2 linked regions of the Luteolibacter sp. Y139 genome follow. The main gene of each other region encodes a partner of the protein of the gene in region 2 in a complex. Links are inferred from orthologs where the notes say so. Each region holds a gene or a part of one and is shown on either strand. Other genes may lie near its edges.

Region 1 (3,611 bases), on a different replicon or contig from region 2:
GCTGGGCAAAGGCTTCGCGCTCGCGCTTGCGAAAGCCGGTGCGGATGTCGTTGTCACGAGCCGGACCTTGTCTTCGCTGGATGAGACCGTGGCGGAAGTCGAGGCGCTCGGGCGCGAGGCTTGGCCGGTGGTGCTGGATGTGCGCGACAAGGAAAGCATCGATGCTGCGGCAGAAGCTGCGTGGTCTGCTGCGGGGCATCTCGACATTCTGGTGAACAACGCCGGCTGCAATGTCCGCAAGCCTGCGCTTGAGGTGACGTGGGATGATTGGAATCTGATCCTCGATACCAATTTGCGCGGCGTGTTCTTCACGGCCCAGGCGATCGCGCGACGGATGGTGGAGCGTGGCTACGGGCGGATCATCAATATCGGTTCGGTCACTTGCGTGAATGGCTATGCGGGCCTTGCTCCGTATGGCGCGAGCCGTGGTGGTGTGAAGCAGCTGACGATGAGCCTGGCGGATGATTGGGGGAGGCATGGGATCACGGTGAATTGCCTCGCCCCGGGTTGGTTCAAGACGGCGCAGAATGCGGTGATGTATGAGGATACGGGGTGGGTGGATTATCTGACCGATCGCATTCCGCTGAAACGGCCTGGAGCGCCGGGGGATCTGGATGGGACGCTAGTGTTCCTGGCTTCCGATGCGGGTGCCTATATGACGGGGCAGACGTTGTTGGTGGACGGGGGGATTTCGGTTGGGGCGGTGAAGGCGGTTCCGAAGAAGGCGTGAGGATGATGTGTCGACAGAATGTCGACACTCCTCAAGGTCGCTTGCGCTCCAGCAGGCCCTGCGGTTTCCTCAATTGGTCGCATGCGCAAGATCATCCACATCGACTTGGATTGCTTCTACGCGGCGATCGAGGAGAGGGAGAATCCTTCGCTGCGTGGCAAACCAGTGGGCGTGGGCGGCAGTTCGCGGCGCGGGGTGCTGACCACGGCGAACTACGAGGCGAGGAAGTTCGGTTGCCGGTCGGCGATGCCGGTGTTCAAGGCGTTGCAGCTTTGCCCGCAGCTGATCCTGGTGCCGGTGCGCTTCGACCTCTATCGCGCGGTGAGTGCGCAGGTGCGTGCGATCTTCGGGCGCTTCACGGAGAAGATCGAGCCGCTGTCGCTGGATGAGGCTTATCTGGATCTTTCCCACCTGAATTCCTCGGGGGAATCGGTGGCGCGAGAGATCCGCAATCAGATCCGCGAGGAGCTGGGAATCACGGCATCGGCGGGCATCGGGCCGAACAAGCTCATCGCGAAGATTGCCAGTGATTGGAACAAGCCGGATGGGCAGCATGAGGTCGGGCCGACCGACGTGGAGGCGTTCATGCGGGACCTGCCGGTGGGCAGGCTGTGGGGAGTGGGTGGCAAGATGCGGACGAAGCTGGAGTCGCTCGGCATCAAAACCTGCGGCGACATGCAGCGCTACGACAAGATCGAGATGGCGCGGCGCTTCGGCAAGTGGGGTCTCGAATTGTGGGAGCTATGCCGCGGCATCGATGACCGTGAGGTGGAGCCGCGGCGCATCCGCAAGTCGATCAGCAATGAGAATACCTTCCGGGAGAATCTGGTGACGCTGGATGAACTGAGGTCGCCGTTGCACGCGATGCTGGATGAACTGACGGCGGACCTTACCCGTCATGAGACGCGTGGTATTCGCTCGCTGGTGGTGAAGATGAAGTTCGCGGACTTCACGCGGACTACGGCGGAGAGGGCGCATGCCGTGCTGGAGCCGGAGATTTTCGACGAGCTTCTGGAGGAAGCGTGGCAGCGGGGTGAGGGGAAGCCGGTGCGGTTGTTAGGCGTGGGGGTGCGGTTCCGGGATCCGGAGGGGAGGGAGCAGATGGAGTTGCTCTGACGCGTCGACGGAACGTCGACACCCCTTATCGAGCCAAATACTTGCGGGACTGGACGACGTACTTCTCGGCCCAGGTTTTTACCTTGGCCTGCTCGTCGAGCGAGAGGGTGCGCACGACCTTTGCCGGTGATCCGAGCACGAGAGAGCCTGGAGGGATCACGGTGCCGCCGGTGACGAGGGCGCCCGCGCCGATGATCGAGCGTTCGCCGATCACGGTGCCATCGAGCACGATGGCTCCCATGCCGACGAGCACTTCATCCTTCACCGTGCAGGCGTGGAGGATGGCGGAGTGGCCGACGGTGACGAGTTCGCCGACGTAGCAGCCGTAGTCATCGGCGAGGTGGATCACGGCGTTGTCCTGCACATTGGAGCGCGGTCCTATGACGATTTCGTTGATATCGCCGCGCAGGGTGGTGTTGTACCAGACGCTGCTTTCCTCGCCCAAGGTCACGCGGCCGATGACGTCGGCACTGTTGGCAATGAAGGTGGTAGGATGGATTTGCGGCGTAAAAGACTCGTAGCGCTCGATGGCCATGGCAGGAGAAACGTGGGATGCGTCCGGCATGCTGTCAGCCGCGAATGTGGCGGATTTGCTACCGAACGGAAAGAGACCGATGGGGCAGAACGGGTAGACGGGGCAAGCTAGTCACAAATCCTGACCCCCTTGTGTCGCCGCACGGGCCAGCCTTCACTTTTCCAAGCGAAGCGGTCACGGCGTTTCGATTTAAGGTGGCTGGGAGGAGATCGACGAGCTTCCGCGAGGCAATCGCGGACCACACTTCCCACCGGATCCCCATGACACCGTCTCCACTCAAATCCTCGACACCGTCGATTTCCTCCCTCTCAGGGCTTTCCTCCCTGACCGCCTTGCTCGGCTTCGCGGCCGGCGGCATCGCGACTGCGGCCCCATTCACCACGGGCAACGTTGTGATCTACCGGGCCGGCACCGGCACCGGCAGCTTGGTGAACACCGGCAACCCGGTGTTTCTGGATGAGTACACGCCTGCAGGTGCGCTCGTGCAGTCGATCCCGATGCCGACGGCGGTCTCCGGCTCTGACAAGCGTCTGGTGGTGAGCGGCACTGCCTCGTCCGAGGGCATGATCACGCGGAGCGCCGACGGCAGATACCTTCTCGCCACCGGCTACGATGCACCGATCCCGACCACCGGTGTGGCGAGCACGCCGGCAGCGACCACGAACCGGGTGGTCGCCCGGGTCGATGGGTCCGGCATCGTGAGCACGTCCACTGCGCTCACCGACGCTCCCACGGGCAATAACATCCGCGGAGCGGCTTCGAATGACGGCACCTCCGTCTGGGTTTCCGGCGGCAGCAACGGCGTGCGATACGCGCCCACCCTGGCAACCACCACTTCCACCGATCTTTCCTCGGCCTCGCTGGCAAACTCGCGCGTCTTGTCGATTTTCGGCGGCCAGCTTTACGCGTCGGCCAGTTCGGGAACGAATACCTTCAAGGGTGTCAGCACCGTTGGCACGGGGCTTCCGACCTCGACGGGCCAGACCGTGACCCGGCTTCCCGGCCTGACGGACACGCTTTGCCCGAGTTCCTACGCTTTCTTCCTCGCCGATCTGGATGCGGGAGTGAGCGGCGTCGATACACTTTACATCGCCGACGACACCACCACCGGTGGCGGCCGCGGTGGCGTCCAGAAGTACTCGCTGGTCAGCGGCACTTGGACTGCCAACGGGATCGCGGGATCGGGAGCCGATTCCTATCGCGGGCTCACGGCCAAGGTCAGCGGCTCCA
Region 2 (4,378 bases):
GAAGCAACCTGCGAAGTTCTCGGCGGTCTGGTGAGCAAGGATGCTTACCAGCGTTGGTTCCGGGCTTCGCGGTTGGTGGCGGTGGAGGATTCGAAGGCGGTCGTTGCCGTGCCGAATGACATCCACCAGGTGTGGATCGAGACGAACTACATGCCGGAACTCGCCACCGCGGTGGCAGAGACGATCGAAGGCGTTCGCGGGGTGAGGCTGGTGGTGGAGGACAAGCTCGCCGAGATCCTCGAGCCCGCTGCTTCGGACATCGATCGCGCGGTGCCGGCTCGCCCGGCGCAGGTCGCTCCGATGGGCGGTGAAGTGAGCTTTGAGAAGCGTCTCAAGACGTCCGGTCTCAATCCGCAATTCACGCTCGATAACTTCGTCGTCGGCGCGAACAGCCAGTTCGCCCACGCCGCCTGCGAGGCCGTCGGCAAGCGCAAGGGGCCGGGCTACAACCCGCTCTTCATTCACGGTGGCTCCGGTCTCGGCAAGACCCACCTCATGCAGGCGATCGGCCAGGAATTCCTGCGCAGCATGCCTGCTTCCCGCGTGGTCTATTTGACCTGCGAAAAGTTCACCAACGAGTTCATCGACGCCGTCCGCAAGGGCGACCTCGAGCGCTTCCGCAAGCGCTACCGCACGGCCGAGCTGATGCTCATCGATGACGTCCAGTTCATCGGCGGCAAGGAGCGCTCGCAGGAGGAATTCTTCCACACCTTCAACTCGCTGCTCGATGGCCGTTGCCAAGTGGTCCTCACCAGCGACCGCCCGGCCAGCGAGATCAAGAATCTGGAGCCGCGCCTCGTATCCCGCTTCGAATGCGGCCTCACGGTGGAGATCCAACCGCCGGTCTTCGAGACCCGCCTCGCGATCCTCCAGAAGAAGCGCGACGAGTGGAAGGTGAAGGTCGAGGAGGGCATCATGCGCTTCCTGGCTGACCGCATCCGCAGCAATGTCCGCCGCCTGGAAGGTGCGCTGATGCGCGTCGCCACCTTCGCCTCGCTGGCGGGGGAGAGGGTGACCGAGGAGCGCGTGGAGCACCTTCTCCGCGACCTCCTGCGCGAGGAAACCGGCAAGCAGGTGACGGTCGATTCGATCCAGCGCGCCGTGGCCGATCATTTCGACGTTCGTCTGGCAGACATGACCAGCCGCCGCCGTCCGGCCAGCATCGCCTTTCCCCGCCAGGTGGCCATGTACCTGAGCCGCACGCTCACCAAGCAGTCGCTCATGGAGATCGGGGAGGCCTTCGGCGGACGGGATCACGGGACGGTTATCCACGCGGTGAAACGGATCACGGCACAAATGGAGGCCGATCTCTCCACACGGGACGCGGTCGCGGTCATCGAGGCCTCGCTGCGACGCTGAAAACGGTGGGGATTTTTTGAAATTCCGGGAGGTCGTCCGAGGCGGGCGACCTTCCATGGCATTCCCGATAGATTGGCTTGCCAAGGGTCGGAGATTGCGGAGAGCATCACCCCCAGCCAACGAGTCTCCCGCTTTTCCCCATGAAGTTCAGCATTTCCAAAGAAGCCCTCCTTGAGGGGCTGCAGAAGGTCCAGCACGTGGTCAGCACTCGCACGACCCTGCCGATTCTTTCGAACGTGCTGCTGGTGGCGAAAAACGGCCGTTTGACCTTCACTACCACCGACCTCGATGTGGGCATCACCGGCTCGGTGGAAGCCAAGATCGAAAAGGAAGGCGCGACCACCCTGCCGGCCAAGCGCCTCGTCAACATCGTCCGCGAGCTCCCGGCGAGCGAGGTCGAGATCACCGTCGATGCCAAGAACATCGCCTCGATCCAGAGCGGCCCGTCCTTCTTCAAGATTATCGGCCTCGGCCAAGACGACTTCCCGCCGCTTCCCGACTTCGAGGGAGCCAAGGAATTCCGCATGCCGCAGCAGCAACTGCGCGACGGCCTTAAGAAGACCTCCTACGCGATCTCGACCGATGAGACCCGTTACGTCCTCAACGGCATCTACACCTCTTTCCGTGACGGCAAGCTGACGCTCGTCGCCACCGACGGCCGCCGCCTCGCGATGGTCGAGAACGACCTCGATTTCCCGGCCAGCCACGAGACCGACGTGATCGTGCCGACCAAGGCCGTTCAGGAACTCCAGCGCTTGCTCGGCGATGCCGGCGAAGTGCTCATCCGCCTCTCGGACAGCCAGATCTCCTTCTCCATCGGCGAACACCTTCTCATCAGCAAGCTGATCGAAGGCAACTACCCGAACTACCGCCAGGTGATCCCGGGCGACTCGACCGAGCGCGTCGAGCTGCCACGCGAATCCACCCTCGACACCGTCCGCCGCGTCTCGCTCCTGTCCTCCGACAAGTCGAACTCGGTGAAGCTCGTCTTCGGTTCGAACGTCGTGGAAGTCACCGCCAACTCGCCGGATGTCGGTGAAGCCCGCGAAACGATGGAAGTCGCCTACGGCGGCAAGGCGATGCAGATCGCTTTCAATCCGGAGTTCCTGATGGCTCCGCTGCGCAACCTCGAGAGTGACACCGTTTACCTCGATCTGATTGACGAGATGAGCCCCGGCGTGGTCCGCATCGACGGCAGCTTCCTCTACGTCATCATGCCGATGCGCGTGACGGGCTAAAGAAGCCACCAACCATTTTCAAGCCCGGACGCCGCAAGGTGCTCCGGGCTTTCTTTTGGTCAGCCGCTTGAGTTGCCAAAAGAAAACGGCCCGACCGGAATCTCCAGTCGGGCCGTAAATCAGAAAGAGCCGTCCGTTACTTCAGCTCCGGCGCCGTCCACGGCCGGCCGGTGCGGGCCTTGGTGGCTTCGCGTTGCTTCTTCACGAGGTCCGGTGTCACGGCGGTAGCCTTGTTGCTCCACTCGTTGCGGACATAGGTCGCGATGTCGGCGAGCTTCTGGTCAGTGAACATCGGATTGATCCCCAGCGATGGCATGTCGGCGGTAGGGGTGTAGTTTTGGCCAGCCACGGTGACCGGGCCGGTCATGCCGTGGAGCAGGATGCTGACGAACCGCTCCGGCTTGCCGGTGACCCATTCCGAGCCATCGAGCGGCGGGCCGAGGGCGGTGACACCACCGCCATCCGGGCCGTGGCAGCTGAAGCAAACCGCTTCACCGGCGAAAAGCGCCTTGCCGCGATTGAAGGAGGCAAGCTCCTCGCCCTTGAGCGATGGGCCTTCGGAAGCGGTGGTCGCATTCTTCGCGCCTTGGTCGAGCCAGGCGACCAGCGCGTTGTCCTTCGGATCGGCCAGCTTGGCGAACTCGGCTTCATGACCGTGCAGGCCGGAAACCGCCGCTTCTCGAACGAACCGCTCCTTGGACTCGGCCTTCAGCAGCGCCGCGAGGGCATCAAGGGATTTCGCCGTGCCCAGCGAACCGAGCACGCGGGCCAGGTAAGGGGCTGCCTCCGGCGCGGCGGGCTTCAGGGTAACCAGACCGGCCTCAAGCTTGGAGAGCTCAGCAGCATCAAGTCGCGTGCAGGCCCACAGTGCCGACGACTGGACCTTGGGATCCTTGTCCCGGAGTGCCGCGGTGAGATGCTCGGCTTTCAAGGCACCCATGCCTTCGAGGGTCCAGAAGGCATGCACGCGTGCCACGGGAGTGCCGCTGGCCGCCAGCTTGGCGAGCAGGGGAACCAGCGCGGGATCCTTGCGATCCACCATCACCCGTTGGGCGGTTTCGCGGTGCCAGGCGTTCGGATGCATCAGCATCTTCACGAGCTCCACTCCCTGCAGGGCGGCGATGTCCACCTTCGGCTCTAGCTTTCCGGAAGTACTACGGATCCGGTAGATGCGGCCATTGCCGAGGCCCGGCTTGTCCAGTCCGCGCGACAAGTGCTGCTGGCGCAGGTAGCTCGTCTGGTAGGTCTTGTGCTGGATGATGCCGTGATACATGTCCACCAGGTAGAGCGATCCATCGGGAGCCGTGTAGACATTGACCGGACGGAAGCGTTCGTCGGTGGAGGCGAGGAATTCCTTTTCGCCGAAGGGATGGGTACCGCTCTGCTTGCCGTCCTTCTCCTCGATCTTGATTGCCTTCACCAGATTGACCGAGGCCTCGGTCGAGAAGCCCATGCCGTAATAGTCCTTCGGGAAATTCGTGCCGCGATAGACGGTGATGCCGGCGGCGGCGGTGCAGTTGATGAGCTTGTAGGTCTTCGGGTCCAGCGTCTGCTCGTTGTAGCCGTTGGACTTCGACATGTAGCCGCGGTTGACGCCGGGGGTGACGCGGATCGGCCACGTGCGGTTGCTGCCGAGCGCGTTGGTGTCGTTGTACTTCATCTTCACCGCTGGATTCGCCTGCAGCAGGTTCGGCGCGAGGCTCTCGCCGAACATGAAGGCGGAATTGTGATTGTGGTAAAGACGGCCCCAGTCATCGCGGGCGACCCCCCACTGGCCGCGG

The links. The genes of interacting proteins can lie anywhere in the genome.
Region 1: the proteins of dnaN (region 2) and dinB are in contact, whole or in part, in a solved structure (PDB 1OK7), measured with the Escherichia coli proteins. The link is inferred for Luteolibacter sp. Y139 from one-to-one orthologs.

Annotation. Positions count from the first base shown.
Region 1 is NZ_JBBUKT010000001.1:128,131-131,741, reverse strand. Bases 1-2,828 are described here. They hold dinB (DNA polymerase IV), read left to right. Parts: upstream 1-811; coding sequence 812-1,846; downstream 1,847-2,828. Other genes in these bases: WKV53_RS00525 (SdiA-regulated domain-containing protein), read left to right, coding at 2,642-2,828; WKV53_RS00530 (gamma carbonic anhydrase family protein), read right to left, coding at 1,872-2,411; WKV53_RS00540 (SDR family NAD(P)-dependent oxidoreductase), read left to right, coding at 1-730. In the rest of the region: more of WKV53_RS00525, read left to right, coding at 2,829-3,611. UniProt on the Escherichia coli protein: Poorly processive, error-prone DNA polymerase involved in translesion repair and untargeted mutagenesis. Copies undamaged DNA at stalled replication forks, which arise in vivo from mismatched or misaligned primer ends.
Region 2 is NZ_JBBUKT010000008.1:164,116-168,493, forward strand. What follows is about bases 737-3,548. They hold dnaN (DNA polymerase III subunit beta), read left to right. Parts: upstream 737-1,499; coding sequence 1,500-2,597; downstream 2,598-3,548. Other genes in these bases: dnaA (chromosomal replication initiator protein DnaA), read left to right, coding at 737-1,359; WKV53_RS19390 (DUF7133 domain-containing protein), read right to left, coding at 2,734-3,548. Outside these bases: more of dnaA, read left to right, coding at 1-736; more of WKV53_RS19390, read right to left, coding at 3,549-4,378. UniProt on the Escherichia coli protein: Confers DNA tethering and processivity to DNA polymerases and other proteins. Acts as a clamp, forming a ring around DNA (a reaction catalyzed by the clamp-loading complex) which diffuses in an ATP-independent manner freely and bidirectionally along dsDNA.